Regions from separate parts of the Corticicoccus populi genome, predicted to be linked through region 3. Evidence: predicted binding sites of a transcription regulator. Region 3 holds the regulator's gene; each other region holds the start of a gene.
The links. The regulator LexA, encoded in region 3, represses DNA repair genes until DNA is damaged. The targets are predictions, from matches to a motif close to CGAACATATGTTCG.
Positions count from the first base shown of each region.

Region 1 (5,854 bases), 680 kb from region 3:
GATATGCTGTTCGGGGAACAGTCAGAGTATTATTATGAAATGCTGAACAGCCGGCTGATTGATGATTCCTTTAATTTCAGTCACCAGGAGGAGACTCAGTTTTCCCATGTACTGATGACAACGAACACAGATGCACCGGATGCATTCAAAGACCGGATACTGGAGATTATTGAAGAAGCGAAACATAATAATACCATTACTAAAGAACGCCTGGATAATCAAAAACGTGAAGTTATCGGTGACTTTTTATCCAGTTTGAACTCTCCTGAATATATAGCGAATCAATATACAAAGTATCACCTGGACGGTTATGATTTATATCAGCTGCCGGAAATTATTGAAGATATTACACTTGAGGAAGTAAAGTTCCATGTGTTTGATGTACTGAATAAAGACTATCTAGTAGAATGTCTTGTGAAGCCTTATGAATAAATATGTGATTGTCGGCGCCACCGGAGATATTGGTCAGAGTATTCATAAAGCATTGTCTAAAGACAGTGTCATTACTATTTCCAAATCCAGAATGCCTGAATATGAAAGTGAACATCATTTTCTGGATGTGTCAAAGGCTGTGACAGAAGAAGAAGTGCATGAGCTGTTTAAAAACACGGATACGATTGACGGTTTAATCTGGGCACCGGGAATTACATTATTTAAGATGCTTGAGGATACTGAACTTTCTGAAGTAGATACACAGTATCATATCAGTATCCGTTCACTCATCGTGTTTATAAAAGTACTGCTCCCTAAACTAAAACAGTCGAAACATGGTAGAATAGTGGTAATCAGTTCGGTATGGGGACGCGTGGGTGCAAGTTTTGAAAGTATTTACAGTGCGATGAAGGGGGCGGAAGAGTCCCTTGTTAAATCACTCGCAAAAGAGCTTGCCGGTACAAGTGTGACTGTCAATGCGGTTGCCCCGGGAGTGGTCCGGGGTAAAATGACAGATGAACTCGGCAGCAGTGATCTTGAGTATCTGCTTGATGAACTGCCGCAGCACCGCATGATTGAACCGGACGAAATAACACATTCAGTGTTATACTTGCTAAATAAGAACGCCTCAAGTGTCACAGGTGAAATTCTCAACATTAACGGGGGTTGGTATACGTGAAAGAAGGCAGTGATCTTCATCCGGAAAGAAATATAGAACAGTATCTGGAATATGAGAATTTAGTCAGCCGTCCGGGACTCCTCGGAGATATTTCTTCACTTCTTGGAAACCTCGGCATTAGTATCAATACAATTAACGGTGTTGAAAAAAGCAGGCGGGGTCTGATTTTAAGGACGGATAATATCAATAAACTGCGCCGGTTTATATATATCAGCCAGTATGTTGATGACATTAATATTATGAAAGTCAGAACGCCCCAGGTCAGAGACCGTCTTGCTGTAAGGCACGGCCGTTTTATTAAGCGTGATGAAGGGGATAAGAAAGTGTTCCGCTTTACACGAAACGAGATTGGTATTTTAGTCGATTTTCTTGCAGAAATATTCTCGGAAAAAGGACACCGTTTAATCGGGGTGCGCGGCATGCCGCGTGTCGGAAAGACGGAATCCATAGTTGCCGGGAGTGTTACCGCAAAGAAGAAATGGCTCTTTTTATCAAGTACGCTGATTAAACAGACGCTTAGAACAAGTCTGTTAAAGGGTGAGTACGATGAAAAAAATGTGTTTATTATTGACGGTGCGGTGACAACCAATTCAACAAGTCAGGCACATAAGGAATTGATCAGGGAAATTATGACTTTCCCAGCGATAAAGGTAGTGGAGCATCCGGATTTGTTTATTGAGGGAATGCATTACACGCTGAATGATTTTGATTATATTATTGAACTTCGTGAAACAGAAGATCAGGAAATTACCTATGAAAAGCATAAGAAGAAGCATTGGTTCCAGAATGAGGACATGGACTTCTTTGGCGGATTTTAAGGAGGTACCATGAAACTCGGACCTTATTTAAGAGATAAACGTGAAAAAGAAGGAATTACTTTAAAAGAGATGCAGGAGAAATCCGGTATCCGGAAAGAAATTATTAAAACCTTGGAGAAGGGTGATTTCACTCAGCTGCCGAAACCAAGGTACGCACCGCTTTTAATTGATAAATACTGTAAGGTTCTCCGCCTGGACAGTGAAGCATTAATTGAACGGTTCAGTGAAGACTTTACATATGAACGAGAGTCTTCCAATAAAAAACGCACCCAGACGGATAATGAAGATTTCCAGTATTTAAAGAAAGTTTTCATCAGTTTTTTTGTCATGATACTGGTATTGTTTGTTGTCTGGATGGTACTTCTGCAGATTGGCTCTGAAGCAGATGTATTTGAACGGAAGCCGATTTATGAAACTGCAGATGTTGAAGTTGATGAAGAAGCTTCAGAACCTGAAGAGGAAGCGGATGCTGCAGGAGAAGGGGAAGAAGAATCATCAGAACCGGAACCTGAAGAAGAAGCACCTCAGACAGTGATTGATTTTGCCGGTCTGAACGATAATGTTCTGACTTATAATGTGACAACCAGTGAAGCATTGACACTTTCACTGGATGGTACCAATTCATGGGTGAGTATTACTGATGATATCGGCAACACATATGCTTATGAAGAATTAGAATCAGGTGAGTTTGAAATTGATTCTGAAGCAGGTGAAGTATACGTGACGCTCGGCAATGCCCAGGAGTTTGATGTATCCGTAAACGGTGAACTGCTTGAGAATAATCAGACAGACGGATCAATTACAGTTTATTATCAATTCAATATAGAAACGGAGTAATCATATGAATATCCCAAATCAGTTAACAGTTTTCAGAGTGGTGCTGATTCCGGTATTTCTGGTGTTTGCACTTGCTGATTTCGGTTTCGGCACAGTTTCATTTTTAGGCGGACACGTCATTTTAATAGAACAGCTGATATCCGGCATTATTTTTGTTGTGGCAGCTCTAACAGACTTCCTGGACGGCTATCTTGCAAGAAAATGGAATTTGATTACGAACATGGGGAAATTCCTTGATCCCCTTGCAGATAAACTGCTTGTTACTGCGGGATTAATCGTTCTTGTCGAGTGGCATACGATTTCTTCCTGGATTGCAGTCGTCATTATTGCGAGGGAATTTGCAGTGACTGGACTCAGACTGCTTCAAATAGAGCAGGGTTTCGTCAGTGCCGCAGGACAGCTCGGAAAAATAAAAACCACGTTTCAGATGCTGGCACTTGTGTTTTTATTGTTTGGTGACTTGTTTACCACATATCTTCCGTTCTCACTCGGCATGATATTTATGTATATTGCAGTTTTCTTTACTATTTTGTCAGGCATTGAGTATTTTTATAAAGGCAGAGATGTCTTTCTGGCGGATAAAGAAAAATAAAACTGCACTTAATTTAATAGAGTTATTCAAATTCCGGGAAGTCAAACACCTGGAATTTTATTTTCGTAATAAGAAATTTAAATTCGACATCATTTCATACGAATATATGTTCGCTTTTTTGTTTTATTCGTGATATACTGATTTCGGATAAGAAATATTGGAGGGTTATTATGGACGAAAGACAAAAAGCATTAGATACAGTGATTAAAAATATGGAGAAGTCTTTTGGTAAAGGTTCAGTGATGAAACTCGGTGAAGAGACTGCACGTAAAGTGTCAACAATTTCAAGCGGGTCAATTACTTTGGATAATGCGCTGGGTGCAGGAGGATATCCTAAAGGAAGAATCATTGAAATATATGGTCCTGAGTCCTCCGGTAAAACTACCGTTGCACTTCATGCGATTGCAGAAGTACAAAAAAACGGCGGCATCGCAGCATTCATCGATGCAGAGCATGCGCTTGATCCCGTATATGCGAAAAACCTGGGTGTAGACATTGATAATTTATATCTGTCACAGCCGGACCACGGGGAACAGGGTCTTGAAATTGCGGAAGCATTTGTACGAAGCGGTGCAGTGGATATGGTTGTTGTTGACTCAGTAGCGGCATTGACACCGAAAGCAGAGATTGAAGGCGAAATGGGAGATACCCATGTCGGACTTCAGGCAAGACTGATGTCACAGGCTCTAAGAAAATTGTCCGGTGCGATTTCTAAAAGTAACACGACTGCCATCTTCATCAACCAGATTCGTGAAAAAGTCGGTGTAATGTTCGGTAACCCGGAAGTAACACCTGGAGGGCGTGCACTGAAGTTCTACAGCTCAATCCGCCTTGAAGTCCGTCGTTCAGAACAGCTGAAACTCGGGCAGGAGATTGTCGGTAACCGTACAAAGATTAAAGTAGTGAAAAATAAAATCGCTCCGCCGTTCAGAGTAGCAGAAGTAGATATGATGTACGGTAAAGGAATATCCAGAACCGGTGAAGTGATTGATCTCGGATCCGAATATGATATCATTCAAAAGAGCGGCGCATGGTACTCATATAATGGTGAGAGACTCGGGCAGGGTAAAGAAAACGTGAAAGTTTACCTGGAAGAGAATCCAGAGGTATTTAATGAAATCAATCAAAAGCTTCGTAATGAACTTGGAATCGGTGAAAAATCCGACGAAGATGTAGAAGAAGATTCCGTAGCTGATGAGAACAGCCTCTTTGATACAAACGAATAATATAAATTTTCAGGCACCGGTTCATAATTTGATGACACTGGTGCTTGATTTTATGTATAAACATCTTTAGAATTATATGTATATAATATTATCTAAAAATTTTATTATATTAAATAATAGCTAAAGCCTGTTTAAGGAGGTGTTTATTGTGGATTTGATAGACATTCTCTTAATCTTGCTTGGCATTTTTCTAGGTGTTGTCATCGGATATTTTATCGTCAAAAAAATTATGACGACTCAGCAGCAAGAAGCGCGGACATCTGCGGAACATATCATTGGTGAAGCAGAAAAAGAAGCGAACAGTATCAAGAAAGAAAAGCTGCTTGAGGCAAAAGAAGAAAACCAAAACCTGAAGGATGTTACTGAGCGTGAAGTCATGCAGAAGCGTGATGAGCTTAGAGCTTATGAGTCCAGGTTGCTGCAGAAAGAAGAAAATCTTGACCGCAAAAGTGAATCACTTGATAAAAAAGATGATGCACTGGAGCATAAAGAAGCAAAAATTGAAGAAAAACAGCAAATGGTTGATGCCGAGGAATCAAAGATTAAAGATATTATCAGTCAACAAGAAGAAGAATTATCCCGCATCTCCGGACTCACACGTGCTGAAGCACGTGATGAACTATTCTCGGAACTCGAGAAGGAACTGTCACATGATATGACTGTTATGGTCAAAGAAAAAGAAGACCAAATGAAACTAGAAGTGGATAAGAAAGCGAAGGAACTTCTGGCAGTAGCAGCACAGCGCTATGCTGCAGAATATACTTCAGAATCCACAGTATCAGTTGTTAACTTGCCTAATGATGAAATGAAAGGACGTATTATTGGCCGTGAAGGCCGTAATATAAGAACTTTGGAAACTCTGACTGGTGTCGACTTAATTATCGACGATACACCGGAAGCAGTTATTTTATCAGGATTCGATCCAATCCGACGTGCGATTGCGAAAAATGCGCTTGAAGCACTTGTTCAGGATGGGCGGATTCATCCGGGCCGTATTGAAGAGATGGTGGATAAAGCAAAACGTAATATGGAAACAGATATTCGTGATGCCGGCGAAGCAGCCGCATTTGAGCTTGATATTCATAATCTTCATCCAGAGTTAATTAAACATTTAGGTAAAATGAAATATCGTTTAAGTTACGGACAAAATGTTCTGAAACATTCAGTTGAAGTCGGATATTTATCCGGCATTCTCGCGAGTGAACTTGGCGAAGATGTTGCTGTGGCACGCCGTGCAGGACTGCTTCATGATATTGGTAAAGCCATTGAC
Region 1 is NZ_JBHUOQ010000001.1:857,112-862,965, reverse strand. Features, by position in the region: gene yfmH (EF-P 5-aminopentanol modification-associated protein YfmH) at 1-432, shown strand, start outside; gene ACFSX4_RS04515 (SDR family NAD(P)-dependent oxidoreductase) at 425-1,111, shown strand; gene ACFSX4_RS04510 (DUF3388 domain-containing protein) at 1,108-1,929, shown strand; gene ACFSX4_RS04505 (helix-turn-helix domain-containing protein) at 1,939-2,766, shown strand; gene pgsA (CDP-diacylglycerol--glycerol-3-phosphate 3-phosphatidyltransferase) at 2,771-3,358, shown strand; gene recA (recombinase RecA) at 3,529-4,584, shown strand; gene rny (ribonuclease Y) at 4,733-5,854, shown strand, end outside.
Region 1: the regulator LexA is predicted to act here: its motif matches at 3,458-3,471, upstream of recA (recombinase RecA).

Region 2 (5,854 bases), 610 kb from region 3:
CTTTACGGTTCTCATAATAATGAACGGAATGCAGTCAGACGGAAAGTTGTACCGGGCATTCAATCTGTTGAGAGTACGAGAATATCAAGCAGCGCACATCAGGCACCGTTTGCTGCGCTCGCAAAACCAGATACGACAGAATTTCATGGTGAAGTATACGGCTTCCAGCTGGTATACAGCGGTAGTTTTTTAGCACAGGTGCAACTGGATTCATACGAAACAACGAGAATATCAATGGGAATTAATCCGTATGATTTTTCATGGAAGCTGGATTCTGGAGAATCATTCCAGACACCTGAAGCCGTGATGACGTATTCAGACAGCGGTTTTGGAGGAATGTCACGTCAGTTTCATGATTTCTACAGAAAGCATCTTCTCCGCGGCAGTCATAAAGACAGAGAACGCCCGGTATTATTAAACAACTGGGAAGCGACATATTTTGATTTTAATGAGGAGAAAATCGTTCAGCTCGCAGAGGAGGGGCGTGAACTCGGCATTGAACTGATGGTTCTCGATGACGGCTGGTTCAAGGACAGAAACCGTTTTGAAAGTTCACTGGGTGACTGGACAGTAGATACCGGGAAGCTTCCCGGCGGGCTTGAAAGATTGTCTGAAAAAATTCATGCACTTGATATGAAATTCGGTATTTGGTTTGAGCCGGAAATGGTGTCTGAAGACAGTGATTTATACCGTCGTCATCCGGAGTGGTGTCTCGGGATTCCAAACAGAAATTCTTCATATGGAAGAATGCAGCTTGTACTGGATTTAACACGGGAAGATGTACGTGATTATTTATATGATTCTATTTCAGAAGTTTTGAAAACAGCGGATGTAGATTATGTGAAATGGGATATGAATAGAAATATAACAGAACCCGGGTCCAAAGAACTGCCTGAGGACAGAATGCAGGAGACCGGCCACCGTTACATTCTCGGGCTCTATGAATTGATGGAGAGACTGACCTGTGATTTTCCGGATGTTTTATTTGAAAGCTGCTCGAGCGGCGGCGGAAGATTTGACCCGGGGATGCTTTACTATATGCCGCAGACATGGACCAGTGACAATACAGATGCTGTATCACGCTTAAATATTCAGTACGGGACAAGTCTGACTTATCCAGCAGTAACTATGGGTGCCCATGTATCAACAGTTCCAAATCATCAGGTCGGCCGGATCACCCCGCTTAAAACAAGAGGGGATGTGGCTATGGCTGGAAACCTCGGTTATGAACTGGATTTGAATGCGCTCAGTAAAGATGAAAAGCGTGAGATAAAGGCACAGATTAATTTTTATAAGAAATATAGAAAACTGATACAATTTGGTAATCAGTACAGACTAATTAATCCGATAGAAGGAAATGAGGCGGCATGGATGTATACAGACAAGGAACAGTCCCGGTGTCTTGTCACATATGTTAAGCGTTTTTCACTTCCGAGCGCACCAATCAGAATATTAAAACTGAACGGTCTTGATCCGGCAAGTCTTTACAGAGATTTGGAGACCGGTGAATGCTTCGGCGGTGATGAATTGATGTACGCAGGTATTTCAATTCCGAGAGTGAAAGAAGATTTTCACAGTATGACATGGGTATTTGAAAAAGTATCAGAAGATAAAATACAGTAATTTTTGGAATAAAAATCTCGTTCTCTTTATCAGGGGGCGGGATTTTATTTTCTTGACTGACAGAACGTATGTTCGTATAATAATGATGAGAACACAGACAGATAGGAAGGCGGTGATGAGATGAGTGATATATTTACGATTGATTATGTCGACGAGAAGAAAAGACAGGTGATATGTGTAGATGCAAAGTCTTTTTTCGCATCAGTAGAAGCGGCTGAGCGCGGGCAGAATCCTCTCGAAGCAAGAATTGCCGTAGTGTCAAAGCCTGAAAATAAGGGTGGACTGGTTCTTGCATCCTCTCCCCGTATAAAGGAAGAGTACGGCGTTCAGACAGGAACAAGAATATATGAAATCCCTCCTGGTGCAGACATAGAAATTGTTGAACCGAGAATGGCATTGTATGTAGAGCGAAATCTTGATATACAGCGTATCTTTAAACGTTATGTTCAGGAGGAGGATATTCTGGTGTATTCTATTGACGAGTCGTTTTTGGATATTACTAAGTATCACCATTTGTTCGGCTCTCCTTACAGAATGATGCGCAAAATTCAAAGAGATGTGTGGAAAGAGCTCGGACTGGTACTGACAATCGGCATGGGGGATAATCCGCTCCTTGCGAAGCTTGCTCTAGACCACGATGCAAAACACGATGCCTTAAATCATTTTATAAGCGTCTGGCATTATACAGATGTACAGGAAAAAGTCTGGCCGATTAAACCCCTCAGCAAATTTTGGGGAATCGGACACAGGATGGAGCGTGCCCTGAACCGCCTTGGTATTCAAAGTATTTATGATTTATCCCAGTATGATTTGAAACAGTTGAAAAAAGAGTTCGGAGTCATTGGTGAGCAGTTATTCTTTCATGCCCACGGTGTTGACCGGTCAGAAATATCGGACAAATACACACCGAAAAGTACGTCATTCTCAAGAAATCAGATTCTGAATACAGACTATGTCAAAAAGACAGACGTGGAGATTGTGATAAGGGAAATGACTGATGAGAATGCTGTCAGGATGAGAAAACACGGCTTTGTCACTTCGAGAGTCGGGCTGTACATCGGCTATTCAAAAAATGTGCCGGAAGACGGCTTTAGTAAACATATGACAATTGACCCGACAGATTCATCAAAGAAATTAAAAGAATATCTCCTTCTGATCTTTGGCAGACATTATGAAGGCTATCCTGTACGGACAGTAAATATTACTTTCGGGCATTTTGAAAAGAAACAAAATCTGGATATGCAGCTGAATTTATTTGAACCTGTGGAAGAAAATATAAAGGGGGAGCATTTAGATCAAACGGTAGACAAGATGAGAAGGAAGTACGGTTATACATCGATCCTCCATGCATCGAGTCTGATGGATGGAGCTATGGCAAAATACAGAGCAACTTTACTCGGCGGCCACCGCTCTGGGAAGGGTGAGAAAAATGAGTAACAGTAAAAAAGTAACACCTGACGATTTGAAATATAAAGACCGGGGTATTGTGAAGTGGCTCGGGATGATGCTCAGTGATCACTCCGAGGCCCTGAAGAAAGAATCACAGGACAGCAGGAAAAGAGAAGTGAAAGCAAAGGCGGAAATGACAGACACAGAAATATCCAATATATTATTCCAGTCATTTACTTATCATTATCCAGTCCGGATACAGGCGAATATATTAAAGAACGGTTATTATTATCAGGATCTGAAATGTAAAGTTTCCGGATATGCTGATAACAGAATATACCTGCAGCTTAAGGACGGCCGCTCAGTCAACTGTATGATAGAGGAAATAAGAAATGCAGAAATTATGAGGGTGGAAGAGTGGTATGAAGGAGAGTAGCTCCTCTGAAAAGCAGTTGAATTATATAATACAGTAGTGTGAAGTCTAAATAACGGCAGTACAAATATTGTAAAGGTGGTTAACTGTAATGATTAAAACAGTATTGGACAATGAGTGCTCAGATAAAGTAATTAAACAAATTGAGATGTTGTTTAATCAAGAATATACAGATGCTCAGTGGACAAGGAATGACCCCTATGGTTATTCACCGGCATCTGTCAGAACTCTGGCTTTTGATAATGAAAATAATTTGGTAGGGCATATTGGTGCTGAGCAGCGTATGATTTCAGTAGGAGGCACTGAAGTATCTGCAGCAGGAATAGGCGGTGTACTGGTTGCACCGGGTTTTCGAAACCAGAAGCTTGCTCAAAATATGATGAGAGAACTGAAAAGCTATCTTAAATACAATCAGACAGCAGATTTTGCATATTTAGGGTGCCGGGAAGAAGTGGTGAGATTTTATGAATCATGTGGTTTCACCAGAATTTATCGTACAGAAATATTCCTTGAGAACTTTAGTCACAAGAAAATTGTAAGAACAGGTGATCCGATACTGGTATCTGCCATAAATAACGGGATTGCTGACTTTCCAAAAGGTGATATTGATATCAGGGGAACCGCATGGTAATAATTTTCAAAATAGAAATACTTCAGTAAAGACTATGACCTCATGTTGTTAGTGTTCATCTTTGTGTAATGCCTGTATATATAGTTGTTCAGATTTCTTTAATAATGTCTTTCTAATCATAGTGAAAATAAGCAGAAGCAAAATAACTGTCACAATCAAATGGACCTGCCAGTAATATCCTAAGTCGTATAAGAGACTGAATAAAATGACGCCAAGCGGATTGAGTACCATATTCACCACCTGGGTTGCTGCAAAGAACCTGCCTTTGATTTTATGCGGGACAACAATCTGTATAAAAGACAAAAAAGGAACATTAGAGATTTGGTTTAGAAACAAGTACATAAAGAACAATAATGCGATATAAAGAACAGAGACAGTAGAACCCATGTCGAGATAAATAGGAAGGATATATAAAGGGATTAACAGTATGGATAATGTAAATCCGAATTTCATATATGCTAAAGGGTTCTTAATGTTTTTTCGTTTACCAATCATATATCCCCCAATAAGTATACCGGTACCTGCAACAGCATTTACAATGCCCACCTGCTCCGGAAGGAAGTTCAATTCATTAATCATCATTTTTTCCGGAAGTACTGCAAGAAATGACCCAAAGAAGTTAATACCGATAAAAACAATCAGTGTTTTACTGAATAATTCATGATTTAAAATAAAGCGAAGCCCTTCAGTAAATTCTTTGATATAGTTTTTGTTATCTTCATTAGTATCCTCAATTGTATTATCCATAGAATGTAACTTAAGAAAAAATCTAGAAAAAAAGAAATGCTGTAGAAAATCAAAAAAGGAGTATCATTTGATTAAATTCTAATAACCCGAATAATATGCCTGCAAGTATCGGGCCGCCGATAATGACAGAAGACAGTATAGAAGCTGTATAGCCGGTCACTTTCTGTATCCGGGATTTATCAAAGAGTTCTACAATGGCAGACTGAAAGGCATTACTGATAAATGGAGATACCAGGCTGCTTAAGAAGGTGTAAGTATATATCACAAACAAATTGACACCTGAAAAAGTAACAAGTCCGAAAAAAGAAAGAATGAGTAATACCTGTATGCCTTCTCCGTATAATATAATTCTTTTCTTATTTTTGAAATCACTTAAATAGCCGGAAAAGGGCAGAACGATAAAACTGACCACCATACTAATCACGAGGTTGATAGAGAAATACAGTGCGGATCCGGTTTCGTACATGATGAAGTATGTCACGGCAAACATAAATACACTTTGACCCAGGTTAACGGATAAACGGCTTAAAATATAAATAATAAAATTTGCTCTTTCATATAAAGGTACAGAACGATGGAAGATAAATATCACACCTTTGTTAAATGTAGTTTAACTTATGATTTGGTATTTAATATAAAGCAGAAAAACTTGAAAGTCAATATTAAGTTAAATATAATTTAACTAGAGGTGATAATAATGACACTCGGTCAGCGTATTAGAACACTTAGGAAAGAAAAAAAATTAACACAGACGGATTTAGCCGGAGATAGAATCACAAAGAATATGTTAAGCATTATTGAAAATGATAAATCAGACCCGTCACTCGAAACATTAAATTACCTTGCGAAAAAACTGGGCGTTCCGGTTTCATATTTAACGCAGGAAGGTGACGAAGCATGGACACGGGAGATATTTAAAAAACTTAGAATTTATGATGATTTTAATTATCCGGAAGAAGTAGTCCAGAATGAAATCATTCCGAATATGGATAAAATCAGTCAAACAGAAACCGGTGTCCGGGTGTACTTGT
Region 2 is NZ_JBHUOQ010000001.1:788,416-794,269, reverse strand. Features, by position in the region: gene ACFSX4_RS04160 (alpha-galactosidase) at 1-1,623, shown strand, start outside; gene ACFSX4_RS04155 (Y-family DNA polymerase) at 1,744-3,060, shown strand; gene ACFSX4_RS04150 (hypothetical protein) at 3,053-3,448, shown strand; gene ACFSX4_RS04145 (GNAT family N-acetyltransferase) at 3,537-4,076, shown strand; gene ACFSX4_RS04140 (hypothetical protein) at 4,125-4,823, opposite strand; gene ACFSX4_RS04135 (MFS transporter) at 4,873-5,415, opposite strand; gene ACFSX4_RS04130 (helix-turn-helix domain-containing protein) at 5,521-5,854, shown strand, end outside.
Region 2: the regulator LexA is predicted to act here: its motif matches at 1,685-1,698, upstream of ACFSX4_RS04155 (Y-family DNA polymerase).

Region 3 (5,854 bases):
AAATAAATAGTATTTTTTCTGCATAAAAATATGTACCCCCTTATATTTATAACTTAATTATATATTTACATTTCAATAATATCAATTTTATTTTGTAATAGTTTGAAAATTGAGATTCAATAATAATTTAACTGAAATTTTATATCTATTATTATGTTTGTATTTAATCAAAAAAAGAGCGTAACATTGAGGAAAGTCTTCTCGATGTTACGCTCTTTTGATGATATGCCGTCACAGGTTGAGTGAACTTCACTCATCCGTAGTGTTTTCCGGGGTGAAACGACACAGATGTTATAATTTCAAGGTATCTGTAGCGTGTTGCAACACAGATTGGGTGAACTTCACTCATCCGTAGCGTTTCCCGGGGTGAAACGACACAGATGTCACAATTCCAGGGTACCTGTAGCGTGTTGCGACACAGCTGGAGCGAACTTCATTCATCCGTAGCGTTTCCTGGAATAAAACGACACAGAACTTCTTGAAATATCACTCATTGTCATCCCAAAGCTAAATATAATTTCACATAAATATAATGTTAAATAAAAAAGCACAGACCAAAACAGTCTGTGCCTCATTATTATTATCGCGCATCTTTCATGCGTTTTTTGGCTTCTTTCGAATCCGCATTACGATTCATCATCGTCATCATTTGATTGATTTTCTTTTGAGACGGTTTCTGACCCATCTGCATCATCATCATTCTTAGCATTTCTTCATTGATTGGCGGGTTTTTCTCCAAATAATCCATCATATACTTTCTTGCAAGGAAAAATCCCAGTGCCAAACCACCTACTAATGCAACAATGACGATGAGTATCCATATCCAAGTTGCCAAGCGACTCACCTCTTTCCACATAAACCACTATACAGTTTACATTAATTTCATATCTTTTTCAATATTATTTCTCTAAAACTGTACGTGTGAGTTGCTCAACAGTAAAGCCATATTTCTCAACAACGAGACCGCCCGGCGCACTCGCACCGAATCTGTCAATCGTTAATAATTTACCGTCAATACCTACGAAACGGTGCCAGCCTAAACTTGCCGCCATTTCAACTGCTGTTCTGTTTTCAATATGCTTGTTCAGAACACTATCCTGGTATGCTTTATCCTGTTTTTCAAAGGCCTGCATATTCGGGATGGATGCTACCTTAATGTTTACACCCTGCTCATGAAGTGTTTTTGCCGTATTTACCGCAAGTGATACCTCACTGCCTGAAGCAAAGATAATCGCATCATCACCCTTGTCATAAATAACATAGCCGCCGCGTTTCACGCCTTCTTCTACTGCATCATATTCAACATCAGTCACTTCAACATCCTGACGTGTCAATACCAGAGCTGTCGGCGCATCTGTTGCTTCCATTGCGAGCTTCCAGGCTGCGCGTGATTCATTACCGTCTGCAGGACGGATCGTATTTAAATTAGGAATCGCACGAAGGCCTGCCAGCTGTTCAACCGGCTCATGTGTCGGACCGTCTTCACCGACTGCGATTGAATCATGTGTCAATACATATGTTACAGGAAGTCCCATCAATGCACTCAGTCTTACTGCAGGTTTCAAGTAGTCACTGAAAACAAAGAATGTTCCGCCGTACGGACGGATACCGCCGTGGGCAGCCATACCGTTAAGTGCTGCAGCCATCGCAAATTCACGGACACCGAACCATACATTTTTCGCTGCATAATCATCTGCACTGAAATCATCCTGGCCGCTGACTGCTGTTTTGTTACTGCCTGCAAGGTCAGCTGCACCGCCGAATAATGAAGGGACTGATTTTGATAACGCCTGGATCATATCACCTGACGTACCGCGTGTTGCTTTTTTAGTTCCCGCTTCATAATACGGCATATCTTTATCGTAATCTTCCGGAAGCGTACCGTCGACCGCATTTTTAAATGCTTCATATTTTTCCGGATGCTCAGATTTAAATGCTTCCAGTACTTCATTCCACGCTTTTTCAGCTTCATTACTGCGTGTGTTCATCGTTTCATTGAAACGTGCGTAGACAGATTCATCCACATGGAACGCTTCGTCTTTCACACCGTAATATTCAAACGCAGCATTACGCTCATCCGCTCCAAGCGGCGCACCGTGCGCATCACTCTTACCGGACTTATTCGGCGCACCGTAACCAATGACTGTTTTCACTTCAATCAATGCCGGACGGTCTGCTTTTTTCGCTTTTTCGATAGCTTTATCGATTTTATCCAGGTCGTTCCCGTCTTTTACGATGGAATATTCCCAGCCGTATCCTTCAAAACGTTTTTTAATGTCTTCAGAAAAACTTTTATCTAAATCACCATCTAAAGAAATATCATTAGAATCATAAAGTACAACCAGGTTGTCAAGTTTCAAATGACCGGCAAGAGATGCCGCTTCATGAGAAATACCTTCCATTAAGTCGCCGTCACTGGCAAGTACATACGTATAGTGATCCACTATTTTATGGTCATCAGTATTGAATGATGCACCCAGGTGTTTTTCAGCCATAGCCATACCGACACTCATTGCAAAGCCCTGACCCAGTGGTCCTGTAGTAATTTCAACACCTTCAGTGTGTTTAAACTCAGGATGTCCCGGTGTTTTGGAATCAAACTGTCTGAATTCCTTAAGTTCTTCCAGTTCAAGAGCGCCTGATAAATGAAGCAGGCTGTAAATCAGCATTGAGCCGTGTCCTGCACTTAAGATAAAACGGTCTCTGTTAAACCAATCCATTGAACTTGGGTTAAAATTCAAATGACGGCTCCATAAAGTATAGGCCATCGGTGCTGCACCCATAGGAAGACCCGGGTGTCCAGAGTTTGCCTTCTCAATTGCATCAATAGAAAGCGTACGAATTGTATTCACTGCTAACTGATCTGTCTTGTCAAATGCCATTTGTTAAAACTCCTTTATTTTCTAATGTTTTTTTGTCTCTGAATTTCTTTAAGTTTTTCAGGTGTCACATCAGTGCCTTCAGGATCAATCACTTTCGTGTGCTCCACCTGCTTCCTGAATGATGAACGGAAGTTCTTTAAATATTCACTTCTCAAGCCTTCAAGTTCCGTCAATTCTTTTTCCGAAATCGTTTCGGCTTTTTTCTTTTTGGCAAGATGGTTTAAACGTTCGATTTTATCCTTTTCAAGCATAGTAATCCCTCAATCCTTTCCTTTATAATTTACCATAAAAAAAAGCATGAGACCATGCTCATACTTAGTTAATTTAATCTTTCATCCCGACAAGCTGAATGACACCACGCGCCCCCGGAGTATTTTCCATTAAATCCTCATCTGCCTGTGCGGTCTCAATGCCGTCTATACTGTTCGGTTCTTGTTCTATTTCTCCTGCAACTGCTGTATCTTCTTCTATATAATCCGCTTCAGAATATGCGTTCTCTCTATCGTCTGCCTGTCCTAGATAAACGTAACCAATTACGACTAATGCAACAAATAAAAGGCTGTAAAACTTCAAATCACTGATATTCATGTCATAACCTCCATAGAACATTTGTTTGTATAAACATATTAACAGAACACTTGTTCTCTGTCAACATCTATACGAACAAATGTTTGTCACACGATGTGACATATGTTAAAATAAATTAAACACACCGACTGGAGGCAAAGGAATTATGAAGGAACTCAGTGAGCGCCAAAAACAGATTTATCAATACATCAAACGCACTGTGCAGGATAAAGGATATCCGCCGAGTGTCAGAGAAATCGGAAACGCTGTCGGACTGCAGTCCAGTTCAACTGTACACGGTCATATGTCAAAACTTGAAGAAAAAGGATATATCAGACGGGATCCTACTAAACCGCGTGCCATAGAGATTGTCATGCAGGATGAAGAGAACCATACTCCAGTGATTCATGTTCCTGTTCTCGGGAAAGTCACAGCCGGTCTGCCGATTACAGCAGTGGAAAATGTTGAAGAATATTTCCCTCTCCCAGAACACTTTACAGCCAATCATAACAGTGAAATCTTTTTACTTTCTGTTGTCGGAGACAGCATGGTTGAAGCAGGTATTCATGACGGAGACCGTGTCATTGTAAGAAAACAGAATATCGCACACAATGGTGATATTATTGTAGCGATGACGTCAGATGACGAAGCAACCGTTAAACGTTTCTATAAAGAAAGCGGCTATTACCGTCTACAGCCTGAAAATTCATCAATGGAACCAATTTACCTTGACAGTGTCACTGTACTTGGAAAAGTGGTCGGGCTGTTTAGAGAATTTTAATCAGACAACTAAAAAAACAGCTGCAGAATGTTCTGCAGCTGTTTTTATCTTTCTATAAAATTTTCTGTGTAATACGGTACATCTTCATCACTGTAGTCAACGCCAAGCCCGATATGCGTATAGTCTGCATTTAAAATATTCACTCTGTGGTCCAGTGAGTTCATCAGACTGTGATGAGAGAATATCGGGGACGTATGCCCTGTTGCGATATTCTCACCCGCCAGTCTATAGCGGATATCCGCATCTTCTACCCTGTCTTTAAGTGTAGATCCTTCCGGTGAATCATGGTCAAAGTATTCACGCTCCGCCATGTCTGTACTGTGACTTTTAGCAACAGCACTCACCTCTCCATCAATCTCTAGCGGTTCAAGGCCGTATTCTATTCTTGCCGCATTCAACATATACCAATTCATCTGCTCGTATTCTTCTGCATCCGGATTATTATAAAGGACATTGTTCACATCCAGTTCATCCTTATCAATCACCAGCATGCCGCTGACTTCATCATTTTCATGCAGATCATAGAAAAAGTAGACATAACTGTCCTCAAGATCAAACACATCATATTCATCATTTTCCACAACAAGACGCTGCATTCCTTTACTGATTGTTGATACCGGCTCACCGTATATTTCTTCAACTTTCAAACGGTCGAGTCCCTCAAAATTCATCTGGCCGACAGACACATCATCACTGTTCGTATAAACTCCAGTTACACTGCCGTCATTCGTTAAAACCATCCGGAACACGCCCGGATCGTCATACACATGGAATGTGCCCTGATATTCGGAATCCAGTGTCACACTCCCGTCCTCTTCAAAAGGTTCGCCGAGTGTATACGTCACATCCTGTGTCTGTTCACTGTTCACTTGTGTAATTTTAGTCATATCATAGTTCGGCATGATATATTCATCCGACCAGCTTCTGACATTCTCTTCATTAAATCCTTTACTGAAATCAAATGTTTCCAAAGCAGGCTGAATGATGATAAACATAACGTAAACTATCATACACATGATTATCCTGGTTAACATATTTGTCCTCCGATGATTAATAAAAAGTAATTAAACTCTAGTTTAATTACTTTCAACTGTGTATTCAGTTCCTCGATGTTCTGTATAATCATTTTCCAATATTTTATTATTTTCATCGACAATCACGACACTCGGCTTGTGATTGAAGGATTCTTTATCTTCAATTGTCACGTAGCTGATGATAATAATCACATCACCCACCTGTACTTTTCTCGCCGCAGCACCATTAACACATATTTCCCCGCTGCCCCGTTCACCTTCTATAACATATGTTTCAAAACGCTCACCGTTATTATTGTTCACCACATGGACAGACTCATTCGGCAGAATATTTGCTGCTTCAATTAGATCTTTATCAATTGTAATACTGCCGACATAGTTCAAATCAGCTTCAGTGACTGCTGCCCTGTGAATTTTACCATTCATCATTTTTCTAAACATTATTTTTCACCAACATATTATCTATCAACCGTGCTTTACTGAATTTGACCGCAGCAAAGATGACGATATCTTCTTTTATTTTAACGACTTCCTTTAAATCAGGATAACTGTATATATCTATACTGTCCACTTTACCGGATATACGAGTT
Region 3 is NZ_JBHUOQ010000001.1:180,142-185,995, reverse strand. Features, by position in the region: gene ACFSX4_RS01060 (glutathione ABC transporter substrate-binding protein) at 1-24, opposite strand, end outside; gene ACFSX4_RS01055 (YneF family protein) at 581-835, opposite strand; gene tkt (transketolase) at 900-2,882, opposite strand; gene ACFSX4_RS01045 (DUF896 domain-containing protein) at 2,897-3,133, opposite strand; gene ACFSX4_RS01040 (hypothetical protein) at 3,207-3,470, opposite strand; gene lexA (transcriptional repressor LexA) at 3,616-4,230, shown strand; gene ACFSX4_RS01030 (CAP domain-containing protein) at 4,275-5,264, opposite strand; gene panD (aspartate 1-decarboxylase) at 5,307-5,705, opposite strand; gene panC (pantoate--beta-alanine ligase) at 5,698-5,854, opposite strand, start outside.

Region 4 (5,854 bases), 230 kb from region 3:
ACGCTTAATCACAGAAAGCAGCTTACTTTCACTGCCGAGTATTTCCCTCAGCTGATTAATAGTATATTCAAGGTCGCTGTGCTCTGTTTCAAGCTCAACAATATCTGTATTCGTTAACCGGTACAACTGGAGCATGACAATTGCTTCTGCCTGCATCTCAGTAAAACCATATGCTTCTATTAAATTGGATTTCGCATTCTTTTTATTATCCGATTCACGAATGATTCTGATAACCTCATCAAGTATAGATAAAGCTTTCATTAATCCCTGAATAATATGCATCCGTTTCTCTGCATGTTCAAGTTCATACTGTGAGCGGTTTGTGATGACTTCTTTTTGATGTTTGACATAGCTCGCCAGAATTTCTTTTAAGCCGAGCCGCTTCGGTGCCCGGTCACTGATTGCGACCATATTAAAGTTATATGTGACCTGCAGATCAGTCCGTTTATACAAGTAGTTAATAATACCTTCTGTATTTGCATCTTTACGGAGTTCAACCGCAATTCTTAAGCCCTCTCTGTCCGTCTCGTCGCGGACTTCAAGAATACCGTCTACTTTTTTGTCCGCCCGGATTTCATCAATTTTTTTCACCAGGTTCGCTTTATTCACTTCAAACGGCAGTTCATCAATTACAATCAATGTCTTCCCGCCGCGCATCTCTTCTGTTGTGACTTTACTTCTGACAATAATACGTCCTTTGCCTGTCGCATATGCCCGTTTAATCTCTTCACGCCCCTGAATAATCGCACCTGTCGGGAAATCCGGTCCTTTAATAATCTCCATTAATTCGTCCACTTTTACAGACGGTTTATCAATCACCTTTAGTGTCGCATCAATGACCTCTTCTAAATTATGCGGCGGAATGTCCGTTGCATATCCGGCTGAAATTCCTGTAGACCCATTGACCAGAAGGTTTGGGAATTTTGCGGGAAGTACTGTCGGTTCAACTTCCGTATCATCAAAGTTATTCATGAATTTCACAGTATTTTTATTAATGTCACGAAGCATTTCATTTGAAATTTTAGAGAGTTTCGCTTCTGTATAACGCATCGCAGCCGGCGGATCACCGTCTACACTCCCTTTATTCCCGTGAATAAGAATTAGTTCCTCACGCATCTTCCACTCCTGGCCGAGTCTGACCATGGCGTCATATATGCTTGATTCACCGTGCGGGTGGTAGTTACCGATTACATTACCGACTGTTTTTGCACTTTTACGGTAATTTTTTTCAAATGTATTATTCTCTTTGTACATTGCATATAAAATACGGCGCTGCACTGGTTTCAGACCGTCTCTGACATCAGGAATTGCACGATCTTGAATGACGTATTTGCTGTAACGGCCGAAGCGGTCGCCGATGACGTCTTCTAGCTTCAACTGCTGGATACTATCGGTCAAGCTGATCATCCTCCCCTTCTAAATGCTCCATTTCATCATTATCTAAAATACTTTCCTCTTCCTCCAGTGTGAAACTCACATTGGACTCGATCCATTTTCTTCTGAGCTCTACATTATCACCCATCAAAGTTGTCACACGTTTTAAGGACTGTGCCTCATCATCAATTCTCACTTGAATCAATGTCCTGGTATCCGGATTCATCGTTGTATCCCACAGCTGGCCGGCCATCATTTCACCAAGACCTTTATATCGCTGTAATTCAACATTTTTACCCATTTCATTTTGTGCTGTTATCAATTCATCTTCGGTCCATACATAACGGATATCCTTCTTCTTGCCTGCTTTTTTTTCAAGTTTAAATAAAGGCGGCAGTGCAATATAGATTTTCCCTGCTTCAAACAACGGTCTCATATAATTAAAGAAAAATGTCAAAAGCAGTACCTGAATATGCGCACCGTCCGTATCCGCATCGGTCATAATTATTACTTTATCGTAGTTAACATCATCAATATTAAAATCCGTACCGACACCGGCACCGATTGTATGAATGATTGTATTGATTTCTTCATTTTTGAAAATATCTTCAAACCGTGCTTTTTCAGTATTAATCACCTTACCTCTTAAAGGCAGAATCGCCTGAAATTTTCTATCACGGCCGAGCTTTGCGGAGCCTCCTGCAGAATCACCCTCTACTAAAAAGAGCTCATTCTTCTTTGCATTTTTACTCTGTGCGGGTGTCAGTTTTCCGGATAAGAGCATATCGCGTTTCTTATTTTTCTTTCCGTTTCTCGCATCTTCACGTGCTTTACGTGCCGCTTCACGAACACTTCTTGCCTTGATTGCTTTTTTCACAAGCTGCGTACTGAGCGTACCGTTTTCCTCGAGATAATACGGCAGTTTATCATTCATCAATGACTCAAGCGCATTACGGGTTTCCGGTGTACCGAGCTTACTTTTTGTCTGACCTTCAAACTGCAGCAGATGTTCAGGAATTTTCACCGATACGACTGCCGTCAGTCCTTCACGGATGTCATTGCCTTCTAAATTTTTATCCTTATCTTTCAGCTCTTTAATTTTTCTTGCATACTCATTAAAGACACGGGTAAATCCTGTTTTAAACCCAACCTCATGTGTCCCGCCGTCCTTTGTTCTGACATTGTTCACAAAAGATATAATAGTCTCCGTGTACTGGTCTGTGTACTGGAAGCTGACTTCCGCTTCAATTTCCTGATATTCACCATTAAAAGTCACAATCTGACCGATAGAGTCTTTACCTTCATTCAAAAATTCAATAAATGACTTCAGACCGTCATCATATTGAAATGACTCTTTTTTCGGTTCATCACTTCTTAAGTCTGTCAGTTTAATATCCAAGCCGCTCAATAAAAAGGCCGACTCTCTCATTCTTTCAGTAATCGTTTCAAAATTAAAAGACGTGCCGGATTTGAATATTGTTTTATCCGGTTTAAAAGTAACTTCCGTACCGGTTTTTCTTGTTTTGCCTGTCACTTTAAGCGGCATATCCACCTTACCGCCATTCTTAAATGACATCTCATGAATCTCGCCGTCACGGTGAATTTTAAGTGTCAGCCATTCACTGAGTGCATTCACAACGGATGCACCCACCCCGTGCAGCCCGCCGGAAGTTTTATAGCCCCCGGAACCAAATTTACCACCAGCATGAAGCACAGTGAAAATGACTTCCGGCGTCGGTTTTTTTGAAGCATGCATCCCTGTCGGCATACCGCGTCCGTTGTCTATAATTGTAATACTTTCGTCTTTATTAATTGTAATGCGGATACTGTTGCCGTAGCCGTTCAGTACTTCATCCACTGCATTATCAGTAATTTCATATACCAAATGGTGCAGTCCTCTTGCATCCGTGGAACCGATATACATCCCCGGACGCTTCCTTACCGCATCAAGACCTTCAAGTATTTGTATTGAATCATCAGAATAATTTCCTTTACCTGGCACTGTTGCGACCTCCTACAAACATACGTTCGTTTAATAAATCTACTTTACCATAATGATAAAGCAGCAACAATTATTTATTATAACAGATTTTAAGCTTTCCATTATTATTACCATTAATCGTAGTGAAATATTGGTTTATTTTTTTGATGCAGCATAAAAATGTCGGCACCTTCTAAATTTTATACTAAGTGACACAGTTTGGAGAAAATCTGTATTCTGTAGCGAAATCAGCTTAAAAATGACACAGAATACCGACTCAATTACAATCTGTAGCGAAAAGAGGCTTTAAATGCTACAGATTCAGAAAATATAAATTTCTGTGGCGTTTTAGAGAATTCCCACTTACTTTTGTCTATTTTATTTCTAGATACTCCTCACTAAGTTTACATAATAAAATTACAGTAAACTATTATTTTAATTCTAAAATGAAAATAATTATGGTAAACTGTTAATACCTGATAATAAAGGAGCTGGCATAAATGACTACGGTTATTCTCCTCGTCATTGGCAGTTATTTACTTGGTGCTGTCCCTTTCAGCTTAATCGTTGGAAAACTGTTTTATAAAATTGATATTCGTGAACACGGCAGCGGTAATGTCGGCTCTACCAATACATTCCGGGTACTCGGAATGAAGGCTGGCAGTGTCGTACTTGTTCTTGATATCCTAAAAGGGGTAATTCCTGTACTGGCAGCAACTTACATACCACTTGAAGTGAATGTTCCTGTGCTGTTGTTCGGACTTGTTTCTACACTCGGTCATGTTTTCCCTGTATTCTTAAAATTTAAGGGTGGCAAGGCAGTTGCTACATCATCTGGTGCAGTTTTGGCATATAATCCTATTGTCTTTATTATATTAGTCTCATTATTCCTGCTGACACTGAAAATCAGTAAATATGTATCACTGTCGAGCATTGTTGCTGCAATCTCGTTTTTAATCATTTCCCTGATTTTATGGGATCCATTGCTCATTATTGTTGCAGTCATCATTTCAATAGTTATCATTGTTAGACATATTTCTAATATCAAGCGTATAATAGACGGTACCGAATCAAAAATAACCTTCATGTAATTTTGAAAGGATGATTATTTATGATAGAAGTTACAGACAAAGCACTGAAATGGTTGGAAAAAGAGCTTGAACCGGAAAGTCATCAAGGCGTTAATCTCTACGTGAGATACGGTGGGGAAACTCAGCTGAAACAGGGATTCTCTCCTGCAATTACAGTGGATACTATCCCGGATGATGCAGAAACATTTGAATTCAATAATCTGATTGTCTTCATCAATGAATCAGATTTATGGTATTTTAAAGATAATAAACTGACAATAGATGTCGATGGTGAAGAGATTAAATTCATCCCTAAAAACGATTAAAGTATTAATAACTGTATCAAAAAGGACGTGCAAATTAATTTGCACGTCCTTTTTATATGAGAAACCCAGGTGCCCGGGCACCTGGGTTCATCTTTTATTTCAATTTATTTCTAAGTACAAGCTGTAAAATACCGCCGTGACGATAATAATCAACTTCCACTTCAGAATCAAATCTTGCTTTGACTTTGAATGATTTTTCTTCGCCGTCTGTGTTTGTTGCAGTAACATCCAGAATATCTCCAGGACGTACTTTTTCATCAATCGCAATGTCAAACGTTTCACTGCCGTCAAGACCATGGTCTTCAGCATTTTCACCGTCAACAAACTGTAACGGAAGCACACCCATCATAACAAGGTTTGAACGGTGGATACGCTCATAGCTTGCAGCAATGACTGCTTTCACACCAAGAAGGTTTGTACCTTTTGCTGCCCAGTCACGGCTGGATCCCATACCGTAATCGTCACCGGCAATAACAACCAGTCCGGTGCCTTCTTCCTGATACTTAACAGATGCTTCGTAGATGCTTGTCACTTCACCGGTCGGCCAGTAAGTCGTATAGCCGCCTTCTGTACCCGGAGCAATCTGGTTACGGATACGGATGTTCGCGAAAGTACCGCGGAGCATCACTTCATGGTTTCCTCGGCGGGAACCGTATGAGTTAAAGTCACGCGGAGATACACCCTGTTCAATCAACCATTTACCTGCCGGAGTATCTTTACCAATCGCACCTGCCGGTGAAATATGGTCTGTTGTTACACTGTCTCCGAATTTACCGAGAACACGGAGACCGGAAAGCGGTTCAACAGTGCCCGGTTCTTTAGATAATCCTTCAAAGAATGTCGGGTTCTGAATGTAAGTGGACTCAGGATCGAAATCATATAATGGTGCATCAGTTGTTTCAATCTGGTTCCAGACCTCGTTTGCATCGAATACACTTTCGTATTCTTTACGGAATAATTCCGGAGTAACAGTCTCCATTACAGCATCTTTAACTTCCTGGATGCTTGGCCAGATGTCGCTCATAAATACATCATTGCCGTCTTGGTCTTTGCCGAGTGCTTCATTTCGAAGATCGATATCTACTGTTCCTGCAAGTGCATAA
Region 4 is NZ_JBHUOQ010000001.1:408,785-414,638, reverse strand. Features, by position in the region: gene parC (DNA topoisomerase IV subunit A) at 1-1,398, opposite strand, end outside; gene parE (DNA topoisomerase IV subunit B) at 1,388-3,376, opposite strand; gene plsY (glycerol-3-phosphate 1-O-acyltransferase PlsY) at 3,856-4,446, shown strand; gene ACFSX4_RS02180 (HesB/YadR/YfhF family protein) at 4,467-4,751, shown strand; gene acnA (aconitate hydratase AcnA) at 4,846-5,854, opposite strand, start outside.
Region 4: the regulator LexA is predicted to act here: its motif matches at 3,392-3,405, upstream of parE (DNA topoisomerase IV subunit B).